Regions from separate parts of the Micromonospora sp. NPDC003241 genome, predicted to be linked through region 3. Evidence: riboswitches for the same ligand, from Rfam matches in the RefSeq annotation. Region 3 holds a riboswitch; each other region holds the start of a gene.
What was found. A riboswitch is a leader RNA that binds a small molecule or an ion and turns the genes downstream of it on or off. The one in region 3 is predicted to bind cobalamin.

Region 1: another riboswitch for cobalamin. It lies ahead of ACWDVW_RS28610 (ABC transporter substrate-binding protein); the one in region 3 lies ahead of ACWDVW_RS11160 (ribonucleoside-diphosphate reductase subunit alpha).
Region 2: another riboswitch for cobalamin. It lies ahead of ACWDVW_RS22860 (energy-coupling factor ABC transporter permease); the one in region 3 lies ahead of ACWDVW_RS11160 (ribonucleoside-diphosphate reductase subunit alpha).

The regions. Positions count from the first base shown of each region.
Region 1 is NZ_JBSFSO010000053.1:26,326-35,904, forward strand. Features, by position in the region: gene ACWDVW_RS28575 (pseudouridine synthase) at 1-446, shown strand, start outside; gene cmk ((d)CMP kinase) at 603-1,283, shown strand; gene der (ribosome biogenesis GTPase Der) at 1,375-2,784, shown strand; tRNA gene ACWDVW_RS28590 (tRNA-Pro) at 2,919-2,992, shown strand; gene ACWDVW_RS28595 (DUF3885 domain-containing protein) at 3,079-3,681, shown strand; gene ACWDVW_RS28600 (hypothetical protein) at 4,065-4,577, shown strand; gene ACWDVW_RS28605 (alpha/beta hydrolase) at 5,545-6,081, shown strand; cobalamin riboswitch at 6,584-6,776, shown strand; gene ACWDVW_RS28610 (ABC transporter substrate-binding protein) at 6,808-7,791, shown strand; gene ACWDVW_RS28615 (iron chelate uptake ABC transporter family permease subunit) at 7,848-8,852, shown strand; gene ACWDVW_RS28620 (ABC transporter ATP-binding protein) at 8,852-9,579, shown strand, end outside.
Region 2 is NZ_JBSFSO010000032.1:24,907-34,485, forward strand. Features, by position in the region: gene ACWDVW_RS22825 (DUF6194 family protein) at 1-1,456, opposite strand, end outside; gene ACWDVW_RS22830 (MerR family transcriptional regulator) at 1,520-2,254, shown strand; gene ACWDVW_RS22835 (hypothetical protein) at 2,293-3,105, opposite strand; gene ACWDVW_RS22840 (alpha-glucuronidase) at 3,232-5,376, opposite strand; gene ACWDVW_RS22845 (energy-coupling factor ABC transporter ATP-binding protein) at 5,408-6,304, opposite strand; gene cbiQ (cobalt ECF transporter T component CbiQ) at 6,301-7,044, opposite strand; gene ACWDVW_RS22855 (energy-coupling factor ABC transporter substrate-binding protein) at 7,044-7,373, opposite strand; gene ACWDVW_RS22860 (energy-coupling factor ABC transporter permease) at 7,370-8,062, opposite strand; cobalamin riboswitch at 8,093-8,267, opposite strand; gene ACWDVW_RS22865 (DUF2267 domain-containing protein) at 8,393-8,797, shown strand; gene ACWDVW_RS22870 (roadblock/LC7 domain-containing protein) at 8,802-9,221, opposite strand.
Region 3 is NZ_JBSFSO010000010.1:51,008-60,586, reverse strand. Features, by position in the region: gene ACWDVW_RS11160 (ribonucleoside-diphosphate reductase subunit alpha) at 1-1,347, opposite strand, end outside; cobalamin riboswitch at 1,484-1,692, opposite strand; gene ACWDVW_RS11155 (amino acid adenylation domain-containing protein) at 1,813-9,579, shown strand, end outside.

The sequences.
Region 1 (9,579 bases), on a different contig from region 3:
GGGTCGAGCAGCGCGTCTATCACGTCGGGCGGCTCGATGCGGACAGCGAGGGCCTGCTGCTGCTCACCAACGACGGGACCCTGGCGCACCGGCTGATGCACCCTTCCTACGGGGTGGCCAAGACGTACCTGTGTGAGGTGGCCGGGCCGATCCCGCGCAACCTCGGCAAGCGCCTGGCCGCCGGTATCGAGCTGGAGGACGGCCCGGTCACCGTGGACTCGTTCCGGGTGGTGGGCAGTCTGGGACGTACCGCCCAGGTGGAGCTGACCCTGCACGAAGGCCGCAAACACATCGTGCGGCGCCTGCTCGACGAGGTCGGACACCCGGTCAGCCGGCTGGTGCGTACCTCCATCGGGCCGATCCGGCTCGGCGACCTGCGTCCCGGGCGCACGCGGCGCCTGACCAACGCGGAGGTCGCCGCCCTGTTCAAGGGTGTGGGTGACTGACCCCGCGCTCGCGGGTACCGCTGACGGTAGGCTCCTGGCGGCCGGCAGGGCCGGCGGGCCGTGCGCCACGGCGCCGGGCATGATGGAAGCTGTGTGGGCAACCGCTCGCGTCCGCCGATGCGGCGGATCGCGGGGTACGGGCTGAGGAGGACGACGGTGGAGGAAAACGTACCGACCGGGCGCTGTGTGGTCGCTGTGGACGGGCCGTCCGGTTCGGGTAAGTCCACCGTCTCCCGGCGGCTGGCGGCGAGCCTCACCGCCCGCTACCTCGACACCGGCGCGATGTACCGGGCGATCACCTGGGCCGTGCTGCGCTCCGGCGTCGACCTGACCGACGCCGAGGCGGTCGGCAAGGTCGCCGCCGAGGTCGACCTGCGGATCGGCACCGACCCCACCGGCTACGGCGTGACCGCCGACGGCGTCGGCGTCGAGGCCGAGATCCGGGGTCCCGAGGTGACCGCCGCCGTGTCCGCCGTGGCCTCCGTGCCGGCGGTCCGGGCGCTGCTGGTGGCCCGGCAGCGCGAGATGATCGCCAAGGCGGGCCGGATCGTGGTCGAGGGCCGTGACATCGGTTCCGTGGTCGCCCCCGACGCCGACCTCAAGGTCTACCTCACCGCCTCGGCGGCGGCCCGTGCCGCGCGTCGCAGTGCCGAGGACGCCTCCGACGTGGCGGCGACCGCCGCCGACCTGGCCCGGCGGGACAACATCGACTCGACCCGCAAGGCCGACCCGCTCGCGCAGGCCCCCGACGCCGTGGTGCTGGACACCACCGAGCTGGGCATCGACGAGGTCGTGGCGAAGCTGCGGGCGCTGCTCGCCGAGCGGAACGTGGCGTGACCGGGCGCGACGACCTGCCGGCTCTGCCGGCGACCGGACCATCCGGCACGGTGGTGTGGGTGTTTCCCGCCACCGGCCAACGAAACGAGGCATGGGCGTGACTGACAACGACGGTTGGGTGGAGCTGCGGGAGCCGGACCTCGACATCGAGGAGCCGACCGGTCCGCAGCCGGTGGTGGCCGTGGTGGGCCGCCCCAACGTCGGCAAGTCCACCCTGGTCAACCGGATCATCGGTCGCCGACAGGCGGTCGTCGAGGACGTACCCGGCGTGACCCGCGACCGCGTCCCGTACGACGCGCAGTGGTCCGGTCGCACCTTCACCGTGGTGGACACCGGCGGCTGGGAACCGGACGCGAAGGACCGGGCGGCGGCCATCGCCGCGCAGGCCGAGACGGCCGTGTTCACCGCCGACGTGGTGGTCTTCGTGGTCGACGCGACGGTGGGCTCCACCGACGTCGACGAGGCGGCGGTGAAGATGCTGCGGCGCAGCGCCAAGCCGGTCATCCTGGTGGCCAACAAGGCCGACAACAGCAACATCGAGCTGGAGGCCACCTCGCTGTGGTCGCTCGGCCTCGGCGAGCCGCACCCGGTCTCGGCCCTGCACGGCCGAGGCTCCGGTGACCTGCTCGACGCCATCATGGACGCGCTGCCCGAAGCGCCGAAGATCGTGGAGAACCGCCCGCGCGGCCCGCGTCGGGTCGCCCTGGTCGGTCGGCCCAACGTCGGCAAGTCCAGCCTGCTGAACCGCTTCTCCGGCGAGGAACGCGCGGTGGTCGACGCCGTCGCCGGCACCACCGTCGACCCGGTCGACAGCCTGGTCACCATCGGCGGCGACACCTGGCACCTGGTGGACACCGCCGGCCTGCGCAAGCGGGTCGGCAAGGCCAGCGGCACCGAGTACTACGCCAGCCTGCGGACCGCCTCGGCGATCGAGGCGGCCGAGGTGGCGGTGGTGCTGCTCGACTCCAGCGAGCCGATCAGCGAGCAGGACCAGCGCATCCTGACCATGGTCACCGAGGCCGGTCGGGCACTCGTGATCGCCTTCAACAAGTGGGACCTGGTCGACGCCGACCGCCGGTACTACCTGGACAAGGAGATCGACCGGGAACTGCGCCGCATCCCGTGGGCGATCCGGCTGAACCTGTCCGCGATGACCGGACGGGCAGTCGACAAGCTCGCCGCCTCCCTGCACCGGGCGCTGGCGAGCTGGGAGACCCGGATCCCCACCGCGCAGCTCAACGCGTGGCTCACCGCCCTGGTGCAGGCCACCCCGCACCCGGTACGCGGGGGACGGGCCCCCCGCATCCTGTTCGCCACCCAGGCCGGGGTCGCCCCGCCGCGCTTCGTGCTCTTCACCACCGGCCCGCTCGACGCCGGCTACCAGCGCTTCGTGGAACGCAAGCTCCGCGAGGAGTTCGGCTTCGAGGGCAGCCCCATCGAGATCTCGGTACGCCCCCGCAAGAAGCTCGGCCCCGGCGGCCGAGGCAAGGCCCACGGCTGACCCACACCCCACCCTCCTAGGACGCTCTAGGGGTGGTGGGGGTGGTCACGACAGTGGGGAGGGGGCTGTGCGGCGGAGAGGGGAAGCTGCGCTAAGCTGTACCGGCTGTCGCGGGCAGGACGACGCGGGAGCATCGGGACGTGGCGCAGTTTGGTAGCGCACTTGACTGGGGGTCAAGGGGTCGTCGGTTCGAATCCGGCCGTCCCGACAGAAGAGAAGCCCTGACCAGCGGAAACGCGGTCAGGGCTTCGAATTTCTTCTATCTCTTCTGCTCTCCGCGCACCTGAGGTTGCCGTGACACGGAGCCAAGAACTGAACCCAGCGGCCTTGACCGAACGGTGGGAGCAGCGTTGGCCCGAGTGCCCTCCCTTCGCTCACTGGCTTCCTGGTCGTTACCCGGATCGGTGGGTGAGGTTTCACAGCCTGCCGGGATCGGCGCGGTACGCAGTCAATGAGGGCGAGTACAGGATCATGCTTGACCGGCACAATACGGTGCTGTCGAAGCTTGATCCGGGTGCTGTCCTCATCGTAATCACCAGCGAGTGGACAGAGGGCCAGGCGACCACACCTCAGATGTGGCCGAGGCGTTCGGAGGTCGCGCCGTCGGCATGGCACTGGCAGACCCTGCTGGAAGACCTCGAGGAAGAGCCTGAGTGCCGCGCCTATACCCAGCTCTACGCCGAGACGATCTCCTGGCGACCGGACGTGCTTGACGTCCTGTTGAGGGCTGTCGCCGACGATGAACTGGCAAACGTGATCCTCGCGCCGACTGATCTTCGTTGGCTGTATCACCCCTACGACGGTGGAGCTGATGTCGTTCTGTCGACCGGAGAGCACCGGGACGCCCTGAAGACACAGCACCGGGATTGGCTTTCGCCGCAGCCGTCCGGGCTTTAGCTGCCGTCAGTCCGTACCCCGTGAACGCTGGTCCAGCAGCGCCAGCCAGCCTCAACGTGCCCCGGGAGGCTTCGCCACACGTCCGCGCACGCCACGCACACCATCGCCAAGATCAGGCCGCGTGGTCAACGGTGTGCTATCCGCCATCGCGCACACCGTGTGGTCCCTTCCTGGTCCCCGGGAGCTGACCCCAACCCGAGTGTGGACGCGGGCGATGACCTGGCTTGAACAGCGCCGCCACGGTAGCTGTCGCGTCGGGCTGACCGCCGTTGATCGTCAGCACCCATCCGTACGCAAAGAGCCTCGACGTCGTCAAGCCGAACTCTTGCTGTGATCACCTGGTGACCGTCGATGCTCACGCTGACGGGATGCGACGGACAGGGATGCTGGTACTGATCTGCGCGTTGATGCTGGCCGGGCTGACCGGCTGCAGCGCGGTCACCGAGGGCGCGGTCGGGGTGCGACTGGACGCCGATGGCCGACTGGTCGGGGTATTCGACTGGTGCCGGGGTAAGGCCGGGACCGACGCGATTACTCTCTACGTCGGCAGAGACGACGGTGGGGTCACCGACAAGGTAATCGAGCTAGAGCGGGATCCCGGCCATAGCGCCCGCACCACAGAGGAAGTCGTGCTGCTCGACCCAGCGGCCGGATGGCAGACGAAGCTGGCACCGCCCACCTTAGACGACACCCAGATCTACGACCTGCGCGCCTGGAACAAGGACGGTGGCGCCGTGGAGGACTTTCCGTTCCGGATCGGCGAACTGCGCGGCCAGACGGGCTCCGCCGTAATCCTCACCAAGCGATGGAAGGGCGGGGAGCCCGGCGGCTACGTCGCCGCGCTTCACACGCCTGAGGAGTTCGCCCGGTACGCCGACACGGTGTGCAACGACTAACAAGGCCGCCCCTTGACCCCCAGGACGCACCGTCCACGCACGTCACGCTCGCTATCCCCAAGATCAGGCCGTTAGTCGACGGCATGCCGACCACCATCGCGCACACCGTGTGGTTCCCGCCTAGCTTCCGGACGCTGACACTCTCGGCGATCTCGCCACGAGGTCGGTGTTCGGGTCCTTCATGGGAGGGGGACGTTCTCGCCGGGGACCGTGCCATGCCTCGTCGCCTCTCGTCGCAGTCAGGGGCGTGGGTCTACCCTGACCGCTATGGATGAACGGACGTCCGGCGAGATCCCGAGGTAGGGGTGGAAGGTGCCCCTGCCCGTCGTCATCGGCGCGAGACGCTGATGCGCGCCGGACTGATGCTCTTCGGCGCCGCCAATGTCGACGATCACCTGAGCCGGGGATCATTCGGAGTGGGCTTGGTGGTGCGGAGCCTCTTCACGCTGGCCGCGGCGAGCGCCCTCGGGGCGGAAATCCGACAGTACCTCCGGAAGGAACGGTCTGGCGGGTAGACGTTAACGGTCCTAGTTTCCCCGTTGGGCAGTCGGGCAGTCGGGCCGGAGTTCGGGGCGGAGCCCCGAGTTCGTCAAGGGCTTGGTCGTCCCAAGTGCGGCCGGCCGGAGGTTCGCTGGCGGGCCGGGCCGGCGCCGCCTTGATCCAGCGTGCGAACTATTCGGCAGGCATTCCGGCTGGACGTTTGAGACTTGACCACCGGTCAAGGAGTGCTAGATGCAGCCAACTTGACTGATCTTGGTCCCAGAACACCAGGAAGGGCGCATCCATCAATCGAATGTGCACCTGTGACCTGCGTCGGGACGGCCGGATTCGAACCGACGACACCCCTTGACCCCCAGGACGATTCGCCGCACGTCCACACACGTCATAAACACGATCCGCATGATCAGGCAGCCTGACCCCAACACCGCGAACCTTCGTGGTCAAAGCACTAGGTATGGTCGTCCGCGTGACTGACGCTGTCGTGATTCCCGGCGGTAGGTTCGGACCGAGTGCTCCCCTGCTGATGTATGCCGGCGATGTAGCGGAACAGCGAGGCGCAACGGTGCATCGGTACTCGTGGTCCCAGGAGTTTCCGAAGTTCGATCAGCCGGAAATCGAGGGCTGGGTCACTGCTGAGATCACTCCACTGATCGACACTCTCCGCGGCCGCCCACTGCTGATCGGCAAGTCGCTCGGCACGAATGCGGCAAAGATTGCCGCCGAAAGAGCTTTGCCCGCCGTGTGGCTCACGCCCTTGCTCACCCTGCCATGGGTCGCTGATGCGTTGCGCCTTTCGAACGCGCCCTTCCTGCTCGTGGGTGGCACTGCCGACAAAGTTTGGGACAGCGACCTGGCCCGCCGGCTGTCACCCCACGTGCTGGAGGTGGAGGGTGCGGATCACGGCATGTACGTACCCGGCCCGCTTACCGAATCGATCGCAGTCCTCGGCCGGGTCGTAGTCGCCGTCGAGGAGTTCCTCGATTCGATCGGCTGGCCAAGCTAGCCGTAGCTGTACGGCTACCGGTACCTAGAAGCGGATCTCCTCGTCGAGCAGTCGCCAGGCCGTCCAGCATCCCCGGACGGGGACAAGGTGGAGCGCCTCACCAACCGAACGACCTTGGCCCGGGCCGCCTTGATCCAGAGCAAATGATTCGGAAGTCATCCCGGCTGGACACTTGAGACTTGATCAGCGGTCAAGGAGGGCTACCGAGTGGCGCACTTGACCGGTGTGGTCCCCAGAACGCCGAAAAGGGCCGACCCGATATCCGGGTCAGCCTTCTGACCTGCGTCGGGACGGCCGGATTCGAACCGACGACCCCTTGACCCCCAGTCAAGTGCGCTAGGCGTCTGCGGAGGCAGTGCGTCTATGTGCTTCGTCTGCCGCGATCGGGGCCGTTACGGCAGTGCAGAACAGCAGGAGCGTGCTGCGTCTGGCTGGTCCGACGGCACCTCGGGTGAGCGGGCACACTGGGCCGACGTGGACTCTCGCCATGATCTAGGCCACTGACGGTGCTGCCTGCTTTGGTTAGGGTGACTTCGCCGTGGTGCTCGGGAAGCCGGTGTGAGACCGGTGCGGCCCTCGCCACTGTGATCGGGATGCTGGAGGCCACCGCAAGGTCACTGGGCGTATGCCTGGGAAGGCCGGTCGCCAGCGCACCACCCGTCAGCCAGGAGACCGGCCACGGCACCTGTACGACCCGTCCACGAGGTGCTGGAAGGTGGTCCCGCTATGCGGTTCCCTGCGTCCTGGCGCGTTGCCGCGCCGCTCTCCGTCGTACTCGTCCTGGTGGGTGGCTGCGCCACGACCGGCGACAGTGATCCGGCTGCCACGGCGTCCGCCGCCGGGCCTGTATCGGTCACCAACTGCGGCATACCGGTCACGGTCCCGAGCCCTCCGGCGCGGGCGGTCACGATGAACCAGCCCGCCACCGAGATCATGCTGGCGCTCGGCCTGGAGGACCGGATGGCCGGCACCGCCTACCTCGACGACCAGGTGCTGCCCGAGTACGCCGCCGCGTACGCGAAGGTGCCGGTGTTGGCCAAGGAGTACCCGTCGAAGGAGAAGTTGCTCGAACTTGAGCCCGACTTCGTCTACGGCTCCTTCGCGAGCGCGTTCGGCGACGAGGGGGCCGGTGACCGTGCCGAGTGGCAGAAGCTCGGCGTGGGCACGTACGTCTCCGCCGCCGGTTGTCCGAAGGAGACGCGACCGGCGAAGCTGGCGATCGACGACGTGTTCGCCGAGATCCGGGAGATCGCCGCGATCTTCGGCGTCGCGGAGCGGGCCGAGACGCTGATCGCCGACCAGAAGCAGCGCATCGCGGACGTGTCGGCGGATGCGAAGGGTACGCGGGTGCTGTGGTGGGACGGCGGCAACGACGCGCCCAGCGCCGGCGCCTGCTGCGGCGGCCCAGCCATGATCATGTCTGCGGCCGGGGTCACCAACATCTTCGACGACCTGACCGGCAGTTGGGCCGACACCAACTGGGAGGCGGTCGTCGAGCGCAACCCGGACGTCATCGTGCTCGTCGACGCGAGCTGGGACACCGCCGCCGACAAGCAGGCGTTCCTCGAGAAGCACCCGGCGCTCAAGGACCTGCCCGCCGTCAAGGGCAAGCGGTACGTCACCCTGGCTTTCTCCTCCACCTCGGCCGGTGTGCGGAACGTACTCGCCGTGGAGGCACTGGCCCGGGGCGTCGGCGGGGCGAGCAGCTGACCACCGTCACCACCCGGCCGGCGCAGACTCCGGCGAAGCCGGTCCGAGCGGTGCGCATGGTGGCCGTGGTGGTCGTACTCGCGGTCGGCCTGGTGTTGTCGGTGGCGGCGGCCGTGACGGTGGGGCCGGCAGATCTGTCGCTGGGCACCGTGTGGCTGGTGATCACCAATCATCTCGGCCTGACGAGCGCCGACGTGCCGCTGCTACGCGACCACATCGTGTGGGAACTGCGGCTGCCGAGGGTGCTGGGCGCCGCCGTGGTCGGGGCCGGCCTCGCCGCCTGCGGGGCGGTCATGCAGACCGTCACCCGCAATCCGCTCGCCGACCCGTACCTGTTGGGTGTCTCCTCGGGGGCGTCGCTGGGTGCCGTGGCCGTCCTGGTCCTGGGCCTCGGCGCGGGTGCCGCGGCGCTCACCGGGGGCGCGTTCGTGGGGGCGCTCGCCGCGTTCGCCGTCGTGGTCGCCGCCGCCGGTCGGCGTGCGGTGCTGCGACCGACCCGGGTGGTGCTGGCCGGGGTCGCCGTCGCGCAGCTGTGCGCCGCGTTGACGACGTTCGTGATCATCTGGGCGGCCCACCCGCACGCGACCCAGACCATCACCTTCTGGCTGTCCGGCTCGCTCGCCCGCGTCGGCTGGACCGCACTGGCGTGGGCGACGCCGCTGCTCGCGGTGGGGTTCGCCGTGATCCTCCGGTTTGCCCGCGCGCTCAACGCGTTCGCGTTCGGTGAGGAGGCCGCCGCCGCCCTCGGCGTGGACGTCCGGCGGGTCCGGTGGCTGCTGCTGGTCACCACGGCGCTGCTGACCGCCGTGCTGGTCTCGATAAGCGGCGCGATCGGGTTCGTCGGCCTGATCCTGCCGCACGCCGTGCGGCGGTTCACCGGACCCGACCACCGCAGGCTGCTGCCGGTCGTCGTCCTCGCCGGAGCGATCTTCCTGATCTGGGTGGACACCGCGGCCAGGACCCTGTTCGACCCCCGTGAGCTACCGGTGGGCGTGCTGACCGCCCTACTCGGGGTGCCCGCGTTCGTGCTACTGCTGCGCCGAGGGGACCGGAACACCTGATGCTGGACATCCACGACGTCTCGTGGTCGGTGCCGGCCGCGCGACTCCTCGACGGCGTCACCTGCTCGGCGCCGCGCGGCACCCTGGTCGGACTGCTCGGCCCCAACGGGTCCGGCAAGACCACCCTGCTGCGGGTCGTCGCCGGGTTGATCACCCCCCGATCCGGGACCGTGACCGTCGCGGGCGACGACGTGGCCGGGCTGCCGCGTGCCACCGTGGCGCGGCGGATGGCCCTGCTCGCCCAGTACGCCGAGACCGACCTCGATCTGACCGCCCTCGACGTGGTGTTGCTCGGCCGTACTCCGCACCGCCGTTCCCGCTGGTCGGACACCGACACCGACCGGGCCGCCGCCGCCGACGCGCTCGACCGCGTCGACATGACCGGGTACGCCCACCGCCGCTGGCAGACGCTCTCCGGCGGGGAACGCCAACGGGTCCAGCTCGCCCGGGCCCTGGCCCAGGAACCGCAACTGCTGCTGCTCGACGAGCCCACCAACCACCTCGACATCGGCCACCAGCTCCAACTGCTGGGCCTGGTCCGTCGCAGCGCCGTCACCACTCTCGCCGCACTGCACGACCTCAACCTGGCCGCCATGTTCTGTGACCTCGTGGTGGTGCTGCACCACGGCCGGGTCGTCGCCTCCGGACCGCCTGCAGACGTGCTGACGCCCGCGCTGCTCGCCGACGTGTACGCCGTGGACGCCGACGTCACCGTGCACGATGGACG
Region 2 (9,579 bases), on a different contig from region 3:
GCCGGGCGTAAGCGGGATGCGGCAGCACGGTGTCCAGCCGGGCGAAGTCGTACTCGTGCCGGTGCTGCGGGAAGTCGGCGGGCGGGAAGCCGAACAGTCGCGCGAACTCGGTCCGGCCCAGGTCGAGGTTGAGCCGGAAGACACCCGGCCGGTCGAGTCCGGAGTCCTCGTCGAAGCCGGGCACGTCGCGTTCCACGATGGTGGCGAACGGCCGGCGGTGATCCGGGCCGACGGAGAAGAACCGGTCGCCCCAGGCACCTTCCGGCGCACCGTTCTCCTCGCTCGCGACCAGTTGCGTGGTGTCGGGCAGCGCCAGAATCCGGGCGGCGAGCATCGCCGGGTCGGTGCCGGTCGGCACGTGCAGCAGCACGTCGGCGTGGTCCACGGTCGCCTGCTCCAGCGGGAAGTAGCGGTAGTCGTGGCTGCGCTTTCCGGCGGGACGCACCGCCGCGACGGGGACGTACCGGGGCAGGTCGCCGTCGCGCTGGAGGGCCGCCTCGAAGGAGCCGGGCTCGGGTGCCTCGATGCCGAGTGCCGGGCTGACGCCGAGGCTGCCGACCACCACCGCGTACCCGTCGCCGAGCAGCGAGCCGGCGATGGCACCGGCGCTGCACCAGGTGACCTCGGTGCCGGCCATCGTCATCGTGCCCGGGTCGCGTTGCAGGTGCCGGTTGTGCGCGAAGACCAGGGTGGGGCCCCGGTCCGCCTCGGCCGCGCGGATCGCGAGCAGGTTCTCCGCCATCAGCGCGTCCCGGACCGCCACCAGTCGGGCGAAGCGTTCCTCCCGGCCCAGCGGCGCGGCGGCCGCCGCGTGGTAGCGCAGCACTGCGACCGCAGACGTGGCCTGCGCGTACGCCGCCCGCCAGCCGCCCGGCCGCCGGGGAGCGTGCAGGTACAGCTCGGTCAGCAGGTCGTCGGCGAGCACCCGCAGACGGTGCGCCTCGGGCGTGTCGCCGACCGACCGCCCCGGTTCCCAGATCGCCGCCTGGTCGCTCCACCGCGCCTCGTCCCCCACCAGGGCGTCGATCTCGGCCGTCCGGTCCTGGCCCAGGAACTCGCAGACGCGCAGCAGGAAGGTGCGGGGGCTCGGGGCACCGGTGATCTCCAGCGGGGCGTCGAAGCCGTGGAAGCTCAGCCGCTCGGCCGTCGGCCGCCCCGCGTTGTACTCGCGCATCCGCACCAGCAGGTCCCGGTTGGCCGGGACGTCGCCGAACCCGTGGCTGAACCCCTCGGCGAGGGCGCGGTCCAGGGTCACCGTGGCGGAGCCCCGCACGAACTCGTCGGCGACCAGGCCGGCGGCCCGGTCGCTCTCCAGCGCGATGGACCGGTAGCCGCGCTGCGCCAACGCCAGGAACAGCTCGTTGCGGATCTGGAGGAAGGCGGATTCGCCGTGGGTCGGTTCGCCGAGCGCGAGCAGGGTCGGCGGTACGGGAAGCAGGTCCAGGAGATTCGTCACTCCATCGACCGTATCGCTGAACCGCCCATTGAGACTTTCCAGCAAGATGGCACGGTGAACGTGGTGCAACCCTCAAACAGCGGGGTACGGCGACCGGTCGACCTCGCCCGTCCGTACGGCCTGTCCACGCAGGCGGTCCGCAACTACGAGCGGGACGGGGTCCTACCGCCCGCCGAACGCAGTCCGAGCGGGTACCGCCGATACGCCGAGCGGCACGCCCGGGCGCTCGACGCGTACCTGGCGTTGATCCCGGGGCATGGGCACGCGGCGAGCGGCGAGATCATGCGCGCCGTGCACCGGGGCGAGATCGACACGGCGTTGCGGGTGATCGACGAGGGTCACGCCCTGCTGCGCCGCGACCGGGAGACCCTGGACGCGGTCGAGACGGCGGTGGCGGTCCTCACCGGGGTCGCGCCCGAACCGCGCCGCCGGGAGGGGTTGCCGATCGGCGCCCTGGCGCACCGGCTCGGCGTACGGCCGGCGACCCTGCGCAAGTGGGAACGGGCCGGCGTGCTGCGGCCGGACCGTGACCCGGCGACCCGCTACCGCGTCTACTCCCCCGACGACGTGCGGGACGCCGAACTCGCCCACCTGCTGCGGCGCGGCGGATACCGGCTCGACCACATCGCCGACGTGCTCCGCCGGGTACGCGCCGCCGGGGGTGCCGCCCCGCTCGCCGCCTCGCTGCGCGGTTGGCGGGAGCGGCTCACCGTACGCGGCCGGCACCTGCTCACCGGCGCGGCGCGACTCGCCGCGTACCTGGATCTTCCGGCGGAGACGACGCTGCCCGGCCGGTGAGGGGTACTCACCGACCGGGCAGTCGTGGTGGTTCCGGGTCAGGAGGTCAGGTCCCCGAGGCCCTTCATCATCTCGGCGAAGTCGGTGGTCTCCGCCGCCGGCGGGGTCTCGATGTTCACCGGCTTGCCGTAGTCGGTGTAGTCGACGGTGATGTCGCCGAGGTTGCCGGTGACGACCTTGGCCCGACGGGGCTGGTACTGCCCGTCGACCCAGAGGTCGATGGTGATCTCCTTGACGCCCTGCTTGGCCAGCTCCTGCTCGACGCCCTTGCGCATCTCGGCGTCGACCTGCTGGAGGTACTCCTGGATCGACTGGGTCACGGTGTAGTGGACGGTGTCCACCCCGTTCACGTTCTCCTCGCCCACGACCGTGACGTTCTCGCTGGCGAGCAGCGCCTTGACCTGCTTGGTCGGGTCGACGTCCTCAAGCTGCTTGGTGAAGTCCATGCCGGCCTGCGCGCCGGCCGCACCCACATCGATCTTCAGCCAGCGCTTGCCGCCCATGCTGGCGCGGTCGGCCTCCGGGACCTCGACGTAGACCGCGGTCTCGATCATCCGGATGGTCGTCGGCTTGCCGTCCGAGTCGGTGGTCGTCATCTCGACCTTGATCGGGTCACGCAGATCGATGACACCCTGCGCGGTGATCTTCTCACCGGCGGCCGTGCCCTGCATCGACATGGTCACCGAGTCGCTGGACTCGGTCTTCTCCACGGTCTTCTGCAGCGACCCCTTGAGGTCCTTGGCGAGCTGCTCCAGCACGTTCGGCTGCGCCGCAGCATCCGAGTCGGACGACGAACCGCCGCCGCCACCGCAGGCGGTCATCGCGAGTGCCGTGAGCGCGGAGACCGCCACGACGGCGACCCTCTTGGACAGTGACAACTGACAGCCCCATTCCCTGGACAACGCTGGGGAACCTCCCCCAGGCAGACCGCCGACACGCTACCGGAGTCGGTCAACCCGCACCGACCCCGCCCACGCTCAGTACAGCGGGCGACCGTACGCGTCCGGCACTCCGGACTTACGGTGGAAATAGGCGTTGACCTGGTCGCACCACTCCTGGGCGCTGCGTTGCTGCTCGGCGAGGCGCTCGTCCACCCGGGCGTGCACGACCGGGTCGACCAGCCCGGTCAGCGCCGCCCAGCGGTCACTCATCGCCGTCACCTCCGCCACCCCGGCGAAGTGGGTGTCGTAGATGTGCTGCACGACCGTGCTGCCGCTGCGCAACACATGGTCGTAGCGGACGTGGTGGAAGAAGAGCAGCAGTTCGTCGGGGCACTGCTCAGGCGACTCGTACACCTGCGACCAGGGTGGCGGGTACTGGCCGGTGAAGCCGGTGCCGGTGGCCCGGGTACGGTCCACGCCCACCCCGTCCCGGTCGGCGAAGTGATAGGTGCCCCAGGGGGTGTACTCGTATCCGTCGACGTCCGGGCCGTAGTGGTGCCCGGGTCGCACCATGAAGCCCACCCCCAGCGGGGCGGTGTACCGCTCGTAGGTGCGCCACGAGTCGTCCATGATCTCGTGCAGCGTCCGGCGCAACAGCTCCGGATCGGCGCCGGCCGCCGGATCGAAGGTCAGGTCGATCCACTCGTCGAGCACGTCCTCCGGACGCAGGCGCGGATCCCAGGCGAGCCGCCCGTACGCGTACAGGTTGGCCTGGGCCAGCGGATGACCGGTCCAGAACAGGTCGTCGCCCACGTTGGAGACGGCGGCCAGCCCACCCCCGTCGGCGGCCACGTCGGCGACCGTCGGCCCGTCGTCGCCCCACGGCGTGAACCGCAGCACCTCGTGCCACCAGGGCGCCAGATAGCAGACGTGCCGCTGCTGGCCGGTGTACTCCTGGGTCACCTGGAACTCCACCGCCAACCGGGTGCCCGGCATCGCCGAGATCACCGGCGACACCGGCTCCCGGGTCTGGAAGTCCACCGGACCGTGCTTGACCTGCACCACGACGTTGTCCCGGAAGCTCCCGTCGAGCGGGGCGAAGGTGTCGTGGGCGGCGCGGGCACGGTCGGTGGAGCGGTCCCGCCAGTCCTGCCGGTGGTTGTAGACGAAGGCCCGCCAGTGCACCACGCCGCCGTACGGCGCCAACGCCTCGGCCAGCACGTTCGCCCCGTCGGCGTGGTCGCGGCCGTAACTGAACGGGCCGGGCTGCCCCTCCGAGTCGGCCTTCACCAGGTAACCGCCGAAGTCCGGGATGCGGGCGTACACCCGGGCGGTGGTCTCGGCCCACCAGGCGCGCACCTTCTCGTCGAGCGGGTCGGCGGTGGGCAGGCCACCGACCATCACCGGCGCGGCGAAGTTCACCGACAGGTGCACCCGGATGCCGTACGGACGCAGGTCGTCGGCGATCTCGGCGACGTCGTCGAGCCGGTCGGTGAGCAGCCGCGCCTCGGTGGCGTGCACGTTGACGTTGTTCACCGACACCGCGTTGATCCCGCACGCGGCCAACAGTCGCGCGTACGCCCGCACCCGCGCCCGGTCCGGGTGTGCCCGGCCGTCGCGCCAGAGGATCGACCCACCGGCGTACCCGCGCTCGACCTGGCCCATCACCGGGTGCACGTCGACGTTGTCCCAGTGGTCCAGCATCCGTCGCCGCATCACCGGCCGGTACGCCCGCGCCGGATGCGGTGCGCCGAACGCCGACTCGCCGAGCCGGACGACGTGGAACAGTCCGTGGAGCAGTCCGGCCGGCGCGTCGGCCAGTACCACCGTGACCTCACCGTGGCGGACGACCGCGTACCCCTCGTCGCCGAGCGGCCCACCCCCGGCGGCGGCCAGGTCGGCCCGCGCGGCGTCGAGGACCCGTCGCGTCCCGTCCTCGTCCACGACGGACGGTGAGCGGTCGGACGGCTCGGTCGCGGGTGCGGTCCCGCCCGGACGCCCGGCGGTCTCGGTCAGGGCGAGGACGAGGTCGGCGGGGGGGCCGTCGGCGCAGCGGCGGACCGTGCCGCCGTGCGTGGCGCAGGCGAGTCGGACCTCGTGCAGCACCGTGTCGACGAGCTGGCCGTCGCCGTGGACGAGCGTGTGCCGGGAACCGACGGCGCGAAACGCGGCCGGCGGCAGCCAGGCGGGATGGACGTCGGTCGGGTCGGGGCCGGTGAGCTCCGGGCGAATCCGTCGCATTGCGCAAATCGTAACCATCTTGATCGATGCGTCAAGGTCCTTCCGGAACCTTTCGGCCGGCTCCGACCAGAGCGTCCAACAGCCGGGCCAACTCCGCCGGGGTCCGTGGCCGGGCACCGGCCAGGTCGGGTACGCGGTCCAGCAGCCGGTGCACCACCGGCGCCCACGCCGGAGTCAACGCGGCACCGTCGAGCAGGTCCCCGCCGCCCAGCTCGGCACCGGTCACGCCCTGCCGGATCCGGCCACCCGCCACCAGCACCCGCTCGTCGGCCCACCGGTATGCCAGGTCCACGTCGTGCGTGGCGAGCAGCAGCGTGGTGCCGGCCCGGTGCAGGGCGTCGAGCGTCCGCAGCAGCGCCTCCACCCCCGACGGGTCGAGCCCGGCGGTCGGCTCGTCCAGGATCAGCACCCGGGGCCGCAGCGCCACCGCCCCGGCGATCGCCACCCGCTTGCGCTGGCCGTACGACAGCAGGTGGGTGGGGCGGTCGGCGAGGTCGGTGATCTCCAACGCCGCCAGCGCCTCGGCACAGCGCTGCCGCACCTGCGCGTCGTCCAGACCGAGGTTGACCGGCCCGAACGAGACGTCCTGGAAGACGGTCGCGGCGAACAACTGGTCGTCCGGGTCCTGGAGCACCAGTTGTACCTGCTGGCGGACATCGAGCAGCCCGGCCCGGGTCCGACGCAGCGGCACCCCGCCGACCAGCACCGTGCCCGCGTCGGCGGCCAACGCGCCGACCATCAGCCGGAACAGGGTCGTCTTGCCACCGCCGTTGGGCCCCAGCACGGCCATCCGCCGCCCGGCCGGCACCCGCAGGTCGGCGTCGGTCAGCACCGGCCGCTCCGCCTCGTACCCGAAGCTGACGCCGCGCAGCTCCAACAGCGGCGGGTCGCCGACCTCGCGCAGCTCCGGGGGCGGGTCGCCGCTCATCCGAGCGCCACCAGCAGCCGGGTGGCCAGCACCACCGCCGCCAACAGCAGCACGGTGACCGTCAGGAACGCCGCCGACGGCCGACGGACCTCGGTGCGTACCGCCAACGAGCCGGTGTAACCGCGCAGCGCCAACCCCTCCTCCCAACGCCGGGCCAGCGAGAACGCCCGGACGAAGACCGCACCGGCCTGCCCGGCCAGCGACCGGTAGGTGCTGGCCCAGGTCCGGTACCCCAGCCGGGCCGCCTGGGCCTGCCGCACCGCGTGCACGCTCTCCAACAGCAGGAACAACATCCGATAGATCAGCGCGGCCACCTCGGTGACCGCGCTCGGCACCCCGAGACGCTGCAACCGGGGCAGCACGTCGGCGAGCGGCGTGGTGGCGGCGAACAGCAGCAGGCAGAGCAGCGCGGCACAGGCCCGACCGGCGGTCGCGGCGGCCGTCGCCAGCCCCTCCGGCGCCCACCGCACGCGCGTCGGGCCGGAGACCGCCACCAGCATCGGCACCGAGCCGGTCAGGATGAACAACAGCGGGGTCCGGGCCGCCCGGACCAGCAGGCGCGGCGGCAGCGCCGCCGGCCCGAGCAACGCCGCCGCCGCGGTCAGGCCCACCACCGCAGCACCCGGCCACGGTGGCAGGAGCAACGCGCACCCCAACAGGCCCAGGGCCAACAGGGCCTTCTCCGCCGGGTGGCGGCGCCGCCAGGGGCTGGCGTACGCCGCCACGTCCAACGCGAGCACTAGTCGGTGGTCTTCTCCCCGGTCGCGGTCTGCTCGCCACGCAGCCGCTGCCGGGTCCGGGCGACCCCGAAGTAGTAGCCGAGGAACCCGGCGCCGAGGGCGGCCTGGAGCGCGAACAACGCCGACTCGATCTCGCCCGACGGCGGCTCGTAGATCGAGCTGAACCACGGCTCGTAGTCGGGGTGGTCGTTGACGATCGCCTCCTCGGCGAGGGCGTCGGCACCGGTGAACGGCTCCTCGCCGCTGCCGAGCCCCAGCACCAGCGGCGCCACCGCCAACGCCACCACGGCGAGCAGCAACAACAGGTTGGTCCGGCCGAACGACTTCACGCCACCGCTCCCTGGGTCGTCGGGGCCGGACGGCGCAGAATGCCGAGCCGGCGCAGTTCCTGCGGGCTCACCCGGACCAGCAACCGCACCACCAGGACGGTGAGCAGCCCCTCGCTGATCGCCAGCGGGATCTGGGTGACCGCGAAGATGGACCCGAACTTGGCCAGCGCGCCGACGAAGCCCGAATCCGGATCGGGGAAGGCCAGCGCGAGCTGGGCACTGGTCACGCAGTAGGTCGCCAGGTCGGCCAGGGCGGCGGCGAAGAACACCGAGATGCCGAGGCCGCCACCGAGCCGGCGGATCAGCGCGTACACGCCGAAGGCCACCCAGGGGCCGACGATGGCCATCGAGAAGACGTTCGCGCCGAGCGTGCTCAACCCGCCGTGGGCGAGCAGGAGTGCCTGGAACAGCAGCACGATCGTGCCGAGCACACTCATCACGGGGGCTCGGAACAGGATCGCGCCGAGACCCACACCGGTCGGATGGGAACAGGAGCCGGTCACCGAAGGGATCTTCAGCGCCGACAGGACGAAGGTGAACGCCCCGGCCGCGCCGAGCAACAGCTTCGCGTCGGGGTTCGCGCGGACCTGCTGGACCAGGTTGCGCGCACCGTGGATGACGAACGGTGTCGAGACCGCGAACCATGCCGCCGCCTGCACCGGTGGTAGGTAGCCCTCAGCGATGTGCATGAGTCGACCTCCCCTTCCAACACCTCGTGGACGAGATCACACGTCGGGGTCGGTCTCCTGGCTCCCGGATCGTCGCGAACTCCGGCCTTCCCAGGTCCTCCACGGACCCAGTGGCGTACAAGTCGGAGTGAACTCCCCGGTCACAGTGGCGAGGGCCGCGCCGGTCTCACACCGGCTTCCCATTACCGCGACGGCGCGACGTTATCCGTTCCGCGCACCGGCGCACAAGACTCGTCGATGCCCCAGCGGCCGTACTCGGGTGAAGAGTGCCGTTTGTCACGACGATTCCCGGGTAGACGCCAGATCCGTTGCGAGAAGGGGGCCGGCGGGTTGGACGAGAACGAGTTCATCGAGTCCGTGGCGAACCGCACCGGCGCGTCGACGGAGCAGGCGACCGCCATCGCGCGCGCCACCCTGACCACGCTGGCCGAGCGGATCGACGGCGGCGAGGCCCGGGACCTGGCCGACCAACTCCCGGAAGGGCTGCGGGCGTACACGTTCGCGCCCAGCGAGACCGCCGAACGGTTCGGGCTCGACGTGTTCGTCCAGCGCGTCGGCGGCCGGGCCGACGTCGACCCCGACCTGGCCGAGGCCGGCATCCGGGCGGTGATGGACACCATTCGGGGTGACGTCGCCCCCGCCGACTACGACGACGTCATCGCGAACCTGCCGGCCGAACTGTGGCAGGTGGCCAACCCGGCGCCCTCGTACGACGCGCAGCGCGACCGCGGCTAGCGGATCACCGCCCGGTCAGGTGGGGCGCCGGCTCCACGTACACCGGCAGGTGATCGCCGGCCTGCGCACAGAACAGGGCGACCTCGTACGCCATGTCCCCGACCTCCGCCGAGCCGTCGATACCGACGGTGAGGATCGCCCCGTTGCCGGCGGTGGCGTGGAACAGGAACGCCCGCGACATCTGCACCACCACCTGGTGCAGCTCACCCTCACCGCACAGTCGGGCAGCGGCCAGCCCCAGCGCCTGGAGCCCACAGACCACACTGGACAGTTGCTCGGCGATCTCCTCGTCGATGCCCCGCGAGGCCCCCAGCATGATGCCGTCCGGGGAGAGCACCACCGCGAACTTGGCGCCGGGCACCCGATCCACGATGTCGTCGAGCGCGGCGTTGAGGTTCTCGGCGGTGACCAGGGCATGGGTCATAAGGGCGCTGTCCTCTCGTCGAAACTCCTACGTTCGTACCAGAGAAGACCCGGCGTCAGGGGGCTGACACTCCCCCTGATCCTGTTCCCTGATCCCCCTAACGTACGACGACGCTGGTCACCCTAATCGGACGGGTCGGACGGCTCGATCACGCCGGGAATCGCTCCTCTGACCGACGGTAATGACCGCTCAGGACGACAGCACCGGACCACGCAACCCCACCAGTCCGGGTACGGCGACACGCCCGATTTCGGCACCGCTGGTCGGGTCGAGCCATCGCACCACCGCACGCCTGATCAAGCACAAACACGAACACCGGCCAGAACGTGATGCTGCGGAATCGCCCGCCGTGCGCGGG
Region 3 (9,579 bases):
CTCGGCGTCGTCGTTGACCTCCAGGATCTCGGTGCAGAGGTTCGACAGGTGGATGGTGTTGCCCGGGGCGCCGGTCTGGTTGGACAGCCGGTTCGAGGCGTCCTTGAACGTCATCCACCCGTTGCCGGTCTGCGCGAGCGTCCGCATCATCCGCCCGTACAGGTCGCGGGCCTTGACGGTCTTGACCGCCTTCTTCTCCGCCGCCCGGTACGCCTCGTCGAACGCCTCACCGAACAGGTCGGGCAGCTCGGGGGCGTCCGACGGGTCGACCAGCGACCAGTCGCCGTCCGCCTCGACCCGCCGCATGAACTCGTCCGGGATCCAGTTGGCGAGGTTCAGGTTGTGCGTCCGCCGGGACTCCTCGCCGGTGTTGTCCCGCAGTTCGAGGAACTCCTCCACGTCCGGGTGCCACGGTTCGAGATAGACGCAGGCCGCGCCCTTGCGACGGCCGCCCTGGTTGACCGCGGCCACCCCGGCGTCCAGCGTCTTGAGGAACGGCACGATGCCGTTCGACCTGCCGTTGGTGCCGCGGATCAGGGCGCCCCGACCGCGCACCCGGGACCAGGAGATGCCGATGCCGCCGGAGAACTTGGACAGCTTCGCGACCTGGTGGTAGCGCTCGTAGATGGAGTCGAGTTCGTCGCGCGGCGAGTCGACCAGGAAGCACGAGGACATCTGGGTGTGCCGGGTGCCGGAGTTGAACAGCGTCGGTGAGCTGGGCAGGTAGGCCAGGCTGGACATCAGCCGGTAGAAGCCGATCGCCTCGCCGGGCGTCTGGGACAGGCCGCAGGCGACCCGCAACAGCCAGTACTGCGGCGTCTCCACCACCAGCCGGGTCTGCGGGTGCCGCAGCAGGTACCGGTCGGCGACCGTGCGCAGCCCGAAGTACTCGAAACGCAGGTCCCCGGCCGGGTCGACGGCGTCGTCCAGTTTGCGCGCGTTGCGGGCCACGAACGCGGCGGTCTCGTCGCCGATCAGGCCCAGGTCGTGTGCGTACCGGATGGACTGGCTGAAGCTGGCCACCTGCTGCCCGCGGACCTCCTTGTCCACGTACGCGGCCAGCAGTCGGGCCGCCAGCTTCGAGTACTGCGGCTCCTCACCGATCAGTTCGGCCGCGGTCTGGATGGACAGCTTGTCCATTTCGGCCGTGGTCGCGCCGTCGTACAGCCCGCTGATGGTCTTGGTGGCCACCCGCAGCGGGTCGATCTCGTCCAGGTCGGCGACCCACCGTTCCACCGCCTTGACGATCTTGTTGACGTCCACCGGCTCGGTGTCGCCGTTCCGCTTGCGGACCTGCATGACGTGCCGGCGTTGCTCCGGCCCCGCCTGCTCCTGGGTCACCGTCATGTTCCCCCTCCTCACGCCTGTCCCCGAGATCGTCGGGTCCGCGCGGGAGGACGCCGCCGGTCACCGACGGCACTGCTGCCGTGACTGACCAGCTCGTGGCGTCGGCCGTCCCACGCGGCCTTCGACCGCCGCACACGTCGCGTGCGGCGCGCTGGCAGGTCTTCGGACTCGTGGGCCTGGTGCTCGCGCCTACTGGCCGTCGCTTCCCAGACCTGGCGGGTCCAGTGCGTGATGACGGCGGTCGTTCCCACTCACCGCTGCGGGGCAGTCCCGGATTCCCACCGGGTTCCCTCTTGCCTCGACCGCCGTTTCAGTGGCGGCCGAACCAGCTACGAGGCACACCATATATGGGTACGGCGCGAAGATGACAACACCAGATGCTGTGCCGGGCGTGTCGCGTGCCAGATGTCGGGCATCCCGCCGACCGCCGGCCGGGTTGTCGATCATGCCCACTAGCATCGTCGCGTGCAGACAGCGGCCGGACCCGGCGACCGACGGGCACTGCTCGACATCCTCCTCCAGGCCGCGGATCGCAGACCCGAGCAGGTCATCGTGCACGTGCGCGAGGACGGCACCGAACGCACCGTGACCGTCCGAGAGTTGCGGGACGAGGCGCTGCGGGTGGCGGGCGGCTACCGGGCCGCCGGCGTGGCCCCGGGCACTCCGGTGATCCTGGTCGCCGACGCCGGGGACGACTTCCAGCCGCTGTTCTGGGGGGCGCTCGCCGCCGGGCTGGTCCCGGTGCCGCTGCCACCCGAGCCGACCCGGGTACGCGCCGTCCGCGAGTTGCTCACCGACGCGGTGACCGTGGTGGACGACGCCACCGACGCGATCGCCGACGGGCTGGACGGCCCGGTGCTGCGGCTGGCCGACCTGCGGACCGGCACCCCACCGGAGGAGCTGTTCGCGGCCGACCCGACCGACGTGGCGTTCCTCCAGTTCTCCTCCGGCAGCACCGGCACGCCGCGCGGGGTGGAGTTGACCCACGCCAACGTGCTGGCCAATGTGGATCAGTCCCGGCTGGCCAGTGGCGCCGGGCCGGACGACGTCCTGGTCACCTGGATGCCGTACTTCCACGACATGGGGTTGATCGGCACCCACCTGACCCCGCTCGCCATCGGGTGCACCCAGGTCCGCGTACCCCCGATGGCGTTCGCCAAGCGCCCGGCGCTGTGGTTCACCGCCGCCCACCGGCACCGCGCGACCCTGCTGTCGGCGGCGAACTTCGCGCTGGCCCTGGCCGTCCGCCGGGTCCCGGCGGACCTCCTCGCCACGCTGAACCTGAGCCGGGTCCGGTGCGTGGTGGTGGGCGCGGAGCCCATCTCCCCCACCGTGTGGCGGGCCTTCCTGGCGCACGTCCGCCCGGCCGGGCTCGCCCCGTCCGCCCTGCGACCGGTGTACGGCCTGGCGGAGGCGACCCTCGCGGTGACCTTCCCGCCGCCCGGAGAGGTCGCCGTGCCGCTGGTGCTGGACCGGGCCGCGCTGAGCCAGGGCCGCGCGGTGACCACCGGGCCGGGCCCGGACGCCGTGGAGCTGATGGACCTGGGGCACCCGGTGCCCGGCTGTGAGGTCCGCGTCGTCGACGAGCGGCACCGGCTGCTGCCCGAGGGCCGGGTGGGCCTGATCGAGGTACGCGGCCCGAACGTGGCGCGCGGCTACCACCGGGACCCGCAGGCCAGCCGGGAGACCTTCGTGGACGGTTGGCTGCACACCGGTGACCTGGGTTTCCAGCGCGCCGGTCGGCTCTGCGTGACCGGCCGCGCGAAGGACGTGATCTTCGTCAACGGTCGGACGTTCCACGCTCCCGACCTGGAGGCGGTGGCCGCCGCGACCGTCGGGTTGCCGGCCACGGTGACGGCGGTGGTCGGCTGCACCGACCCGGACACCGGCGGCGAGCGGATCGTGGTGTTCGTGGCCTGGGCGCGACCGCCGGCCGGGGCGGCCGTGGTGCTCGACGCCACGCGGGCCCGGGTCGCCGAGGCGGCCGGGCACGACGACGTACGGGTGCTGCCGCTGCCGCCCGGCGCGTTCGCCCGGACCACCAGCGGCAAGCTGCGGCGGCGACGGATGCGCGAACGCTACCTGGCCGGCGACTTCGCCGACCGGGAACGCCGCTGGCACCCGGCGGCGACCAGCCTGCCGGGGACGTCCGCGTCCGGCGACACACCTCCGGGGGCACCCGCGAACACGCAACCGACACGGCAGTCGGAGGCGCGGCCGTCGGGCGATTCGGGGCCGCTGTCCCGGCGACGGGTCGAGCAGGTCGTCCGGGCGGTCTGGGCCCGGGTCCTGGACCGGCCCGCCGACACCATCGCGGCCGACGACCGGTTCCTGGCCATCGGCGGTTCGTCGCTCAAGGCGATGGAGGTGCTGGCCGGGCTGGAGGACGCCCTCGGCACCACGTTCGATCCGGCGGACCTGCGGGACTGCCCCACCGTCGCCACGCTGACCGACCGCATCCTGGCCGGGCCGCCCACGACCCGACCGGCACCGCCCGACGGGCGCGCCCCGGCGTCGCAGGACGTCCGCTCCGGCGCGACGCCGCTCGCGGTCATCGGGATGGCCTGCCGCTTCCCGGGTGCCGACGACCCCGACGAGTTCTGGCGCGGGCTCGTCGACGGCGTCGACGCGGTGCGGCCGGTCCCGGAGCACCGGTGGACGCCGCAGGACGGTCGGCCCCGCTGGGGGTCCTTCCTGGACGATCCGATGCAGCTCGACGCGGACTTCTTCGGGCTCTCCGACGAGGAGGCCCGGCTCACCGATCCGCACGCCCGACTGTTCCTGGAGATCGGGTACGAGGCGCTCGAACGCGCCGGGTACGCCGGGCCGCGTCGGCAGGGCCGCCGGGTCGGGGTCTTCGCCGCCGTCGGTGAGAGCGCCTTCCCGGAGCTGCTGGCCGCCGCCGGTCCGGTCACCGCACCGGCGGCGCTGGTCGGCAACCTGCGCAACCTCGTGGCGGCCCGGCTGTCGCAGGCGCTGGACCTGGTCGGTCCGGCGATCGTGGTGGACACGGCCTGTTCCTCGGCGCTGGTCGCACTACACCTGGCCGCGCGCAGCCTGGCCACCGGCGAGTGCGACATCGCGGTGGTCGGCGGGGTGAACCTCAATCTCACCGAGACCGCCTACCGGCTGCTGGACGCCGCCGAGGCGCTGTCGCCGACCGGGCGGTGTCGCGCCTTCGACGCCGACGCCGACGGCTTCGTGCCCGGCGAGGGCGGCGCGGCGCTCGTCCTGTGCCGCCCCGACGACGCGTACGCCGCCGGGGACCCGGTGTTGGCGCTGGTCGCCGGCACCGCCGTGGGTAACGACGGCCGGTCGCTGAGCCTGCTCGCCCCGAATCCGCAGCGGCAGTGGGAGGTCATCGCGCGCGCGTACGCGGACGCCGGGCTCGACCCGGCCGCCGTCTCGTACGTCGAGGCGCACGGCACCGGCACCGGCCTCGGTGATCCGGTGGAGGCGCGGTCGCTGGCCGCCGCGTATCCGCGCCGCCCCGATGGCACGCCCCGCTGGTTGGGGTCGGTCAAGACCAACCTGGGACACCTGCTCAACTCCGCCGGCATGCCGGCGCTGCTGAAGGTGGTGCTGGCCCTGCGGCACCGGCAGTTGCCGCCGTCGCTGCACCACGTCCGACCGTCCACCCGGTACGACCTGGACGCCGCCGGCTTCACGGTGGTCACCGAGGCACGCCCGTGGACCGCACCCGGACCGCTGGTCGCCGGCGTGAACGCGTTCGGCTTCGGCGGCACCAACGCCCACGCCGTGCTGCGCGAGGCACCGCCCCGCGAGCCCGTACCGCCGCCGGCCGGCACCGGCGCGCACCTGGTGACGCTCACCGCGCGGTCGGCGTCCGCGCTGCGGCGCAGTGCCCACGACCTCGCGGGGCACCTGCGCGACCGGGGCGACCTGGACGTGGCCGACGTGGTCGCCAGCGCCGGGACGGCCCGGGACGACGCGCCGTACCGGTTGGCGCTCGTCACCGACGGCACCGGGCTGGCCGATCGGTTGGCGGCTGCCGCGACCGCGTACCGGGACGATCCGGTCCGCCGCCGGCCCCGGATCGTCTTCGTCTTCCCGGGCGACGGATCGCCGGCCGCACCTGCGGTCCGCGACCTGCACGACCGGCTCCCGGTCTTCCGTGACCTGCTGACCGGGGCCTGCGCCGCCGCCGGGCCGGTGGCGGGACGGCCGTTGCTGTCCTGGTGCCTGGACGACGAGCCGGACCGGTCGGATCGGCGGGTCACCGCCCCGGTACGCGTGGTGGTGGCCCTGGCCCTGGCCGGACAGCTCGCCGCCTGGGGGGTGCGGCCCGACGCGCTGCTCGGACACGGGGTCGGTGAGCTGGCGGCAGCCGCCACCGGGGGCGGGCTGGGCGTCGCCGACGCGGTCCGGCGTGCCGTCGCGCTCGCCGACCCGGCCCACGTCCAAAACGGTGACGCCGACCGGGACGACGACGGGTACGCCCTCGCGGCGCTGCGGGGCGTCCCGGTGTTCAGCGCGGCGGCCGGGCGGTGGGACCCACCGGAGCCGGTCCGGTGGGCCACCGACACCGCGAGCGGAGCGGAGCTGCGCGCGGCGTGGCGGCGGCTCCACGACGACGGGTACGACACCGTGGTCGAGTTGGGCGTCGCCGACGGCACCGCCGAGCTGACGGCGGCCGGGACCGGCGCAGCGGAGGCGACGCACCACAGCGGCGGCCGGGGCGACGACGAACCCACCAGGGCCCTGGTCCGGATGATCGCGGTGCAGTACGAGCCGACCGGTGCGGTGCCCAGCGGTGCCGCGTCGCTGCTGGCCACGGCTGGGCGGCTCTGGGCCCGGGGTGGTCCGCTCGACCGGCCCGCCCTGTACGGCGGGCGGCAGCGGGTGCCGGTGCCGACCTACCCGTTCGCTCGTCGCGCCTTTCCGCCACCGGGGGCGGCGCACGCCGTACCGCTGCACGTCGTGGCCTGGCGGGAGGTGCCGGCGGCGGTCGGCGTACCGGCCCGGCGGGTGTGGCTGCGCGGCCCGGGGGTGGGGGGTCCGTTCGCCGACGACCTGGCCGCCGCGCTCACCGCCGACGGGATCGAGGTCCACACCGGCCCGGCGGCCGGTGCGGACGGCGACATCACCGTGCTGCTGGCCGGGGCGGCGGTCGACACACCGGACGTGGCCGCGCTCGACGCCGCCGTCACCGCCCAGGTACGCGCCGTCCGCGCCCTGATCGACGAGGGGATCGACCGGCCGGGCCGGCTGCTGGTGGTCACCGAGGACGTGCACGTCACCGGCGCAACCGAGGAGCGTGGGCGGCCGGTGCAGGCGGTGCTGGCCGGACTGGCCGCCGCGCTCGCCGACGAGCGTCCCGGCCTGCTCGTGCAGACCGTGGACCTGTCCTCCTCGGACGGTACGACAGCCCGGGTCGACGCCGTCCGGCACGAGGTGTCCGCCGTCGCCGCAGACCCGGCAGTCGCCGACGGGCACACCTCACCCGACCCGTACGCGGCGACCGGGGTGGCCTGGCGCGGCGGACGCCGGCTGGGCCGGTTCCTCGATCCGGTGACGTCGGACGCGGGCCGGTTCCGCTACCCGGTGCCGTCGGCGGGCGACCGGACCGGCGACCCTGCCGGTGGCGGACCCGTCGCGGCGGGGGCCGTGCACCTGATCGTCGGTGGTGCCGGTGGTGTGGGCGCGGAGTTGGCCCGGTCCCTGGCCCGCCGGGAGCAACCGACCCTGCTGCTGGCCGGTCGGTCGGACCACGCACCGGCAGCGTTGCTGGCCGAACTGACCGCGCTGGGCGCGACGGCGACCTACCACCGGTGTGACGTGACCGTGGCCGCCGACGTGGACGCCCTGCTCGCCGCCGCACCCCGGGTGGACACCGTGTTCCACGCCGCCGGCATCGTCCGGGTCGGCACCCTGCGCGCCAAGTCCGTCCAGGACGTGCTCGCCGTGCTGGGCCCGAAGGTACGCGGCACCCACCTGCTCGCCGAGGCGCTGCGGCGACACGGTCACGATCGGGCCGCCCTGGTCGGGTTCTCGTCGGTCAGCGCGGTGCGGCCCGGGCTGGCCGGCGCGATCGGCGACTACGCCGCCGCCAACCGGTTCCTCGACGCGTTCGCCTCCGCGCACCGGGCCGCTGGCCGGCGCGTCCAGGCGGTCGGCTTCGCCGCGATCAGCGACGCCGGCATGGCCGCCCGGACCGGCGGTGTCGGCGGGGGGATGCCGGTCGACGAGGCGCTGCGCGCCCTGACGCTCGCCCGTCGTGTCGACGCCGCGCACGTCGTCGTCGCATCCTCGCAGGAGCGTTCGATCACCGCGCCGACGGCCAACGCCCCGGCGGTCACCGTCCCGGCCGGGGCCGCCGTCGCTACCGTCGCTGCCGAGACCACCACCGTCGACCTGCCGCGCAGACCGGACGGTGTGGACGGTGGACCGGGTCGGGACGAGGTGGCCCGGCTGCTGCGGCGGCTGCTCGCCGAACCGCTGCACCGGCAGCCCGACGAGATCGCCGACGACACCTCGTTCCTCGCCCTCGGCCTGGACTCGCTGGCCGCGGTGGACCTGGTCAAGCGGCTGGAGGAGGAACTCGGCCGGGAGCTACCGGTCACGCTGTTCTTCGAGTACACCACCGTCGCCGACCTGGCCGCCCACCTCACCGGGGTACGCGCCGCCGAGGCGGTTCCGCCGGTGACGCGTACGTCGGCGGCCAGGGAGCGGACGCCGGTCGAGGGCGAGCCGTTCCCGCTGACCGCCGTGCAGCGGGCCTTCCACGTCAACGAACGGCTCCACCCCACCGTGGCCAGCTTCGCCTTCGTCCAGCAGACCGTCACCGGTCCCCTGGACGCCGGACTGCTCGGGCAGGCGCTGGCCCGCCTGGAGGCGCGCCACCCGATGCTGCGGGTGCGGTTCACGCCCGGTCCGGGTACGCCTCGCCAGGTGGTCCCGCCCGTGCCGGCCCACCCGGCTCCGGCCCCGGACTGGTACGCGGTGCGGTCGCTCACCGAGCCGCTCGCCGAGGTCCGGGAGCGGCTGTGCAACACCCCGGTCGACCTGACCCGGCAGCCGCCGCTGCGAGCGGTCCTGGTCCGGGAGGCACCCGACCGGGCCCACCTGATGCTGGTGCTGCACCACGCCGCCGGGGACGGGTTCAGCCTGAACCTGCTCAGCGAGGAACTGTGGGCCGACTACACCGCCCTGGCCCACGGCCGTACGCCGGTGGCCCGACCGCCGGCTCCCGGGTTCGACACGTACGCGCGGCAGGTGGCCGGGCCCGCGCCGGAGGACCTGGCGTACTGGCGGGACCTGCTGGCCGACGGCACGACGCTGCGGCTGCCGTTCGACGGTGACCCGGACGCGCGCCCCGGCCCGCCCCTGCTGACCATGCAGAGTGAGCTGGAGCCGGAGCTGGTGGCGGCGTTGCGGGACCGGGCCGCCGCAGCCGGTGTGTCGCTGTTCCACCTGCTGTTGGCCGGGTACCTGCGCTGCCTGGCCCGCTGGGGTGGGCAGCGACGCGTGCCGGTGACGGTGGCGCGGGCCGGTCGGGACGCCCGGCTGGCCGACATCGACCGGATCGTCGGGCCGTTCGCCGACACCCTGCCCCTGGTCCTCGACGTGGACCCCGACGAGCCGGTCGGACAGCTCGCCGACCGGCTCCGGGTGGCCTGGTCGGCGGCGCAGCGGCACGGCTCGGTGACCAGCCTCGACCTGGCCCGACTGCTCGACCGTCCCGGCGCCGGGCCGCGTACCGTCAGTCCGGCCGGGTTCAGTTTCGCCCGGTTCCCGGTCACCCTCGACCCGGACTGTCCCGTCGCCGTGCGGCCCACGGCGGCCGGTTCCGGCTCCGCCGCCACCCGGTTGAGCCTGCTCTGCTGGGAGTCCGGCGACGGCCTCGGCCTGTCCTGGAACTTCCCGGGCCGCCTGTTCACCCCGGCGACCGTGGCCCGGCTCGCCGCCGAGCACCGGGACGACCTCGTCGCGATCGCCACCGGCCGACCGCCACTGTCCACCAAGGAGCGGGCGGCGACCGCCGTGGACGCCGCCCCCGTCGGGCAGCGGTCCACCGAAGCCGGCCGGGCCGTGGCGCACCGCTTGGCCGCCGGTCCGGCCGGGCAGCGGTCCGCCCCCGCCGACCGGGTCGAGCGGCAGCCGGTCGACGGCGACGACGTGACCGCCCGGATCCGGGCGGTCTGCCGACGCACCCCGGACGCGGTGGCGGTGACGACCGGCGAGCGGACCCTGACCTACCGGACGCTGGAC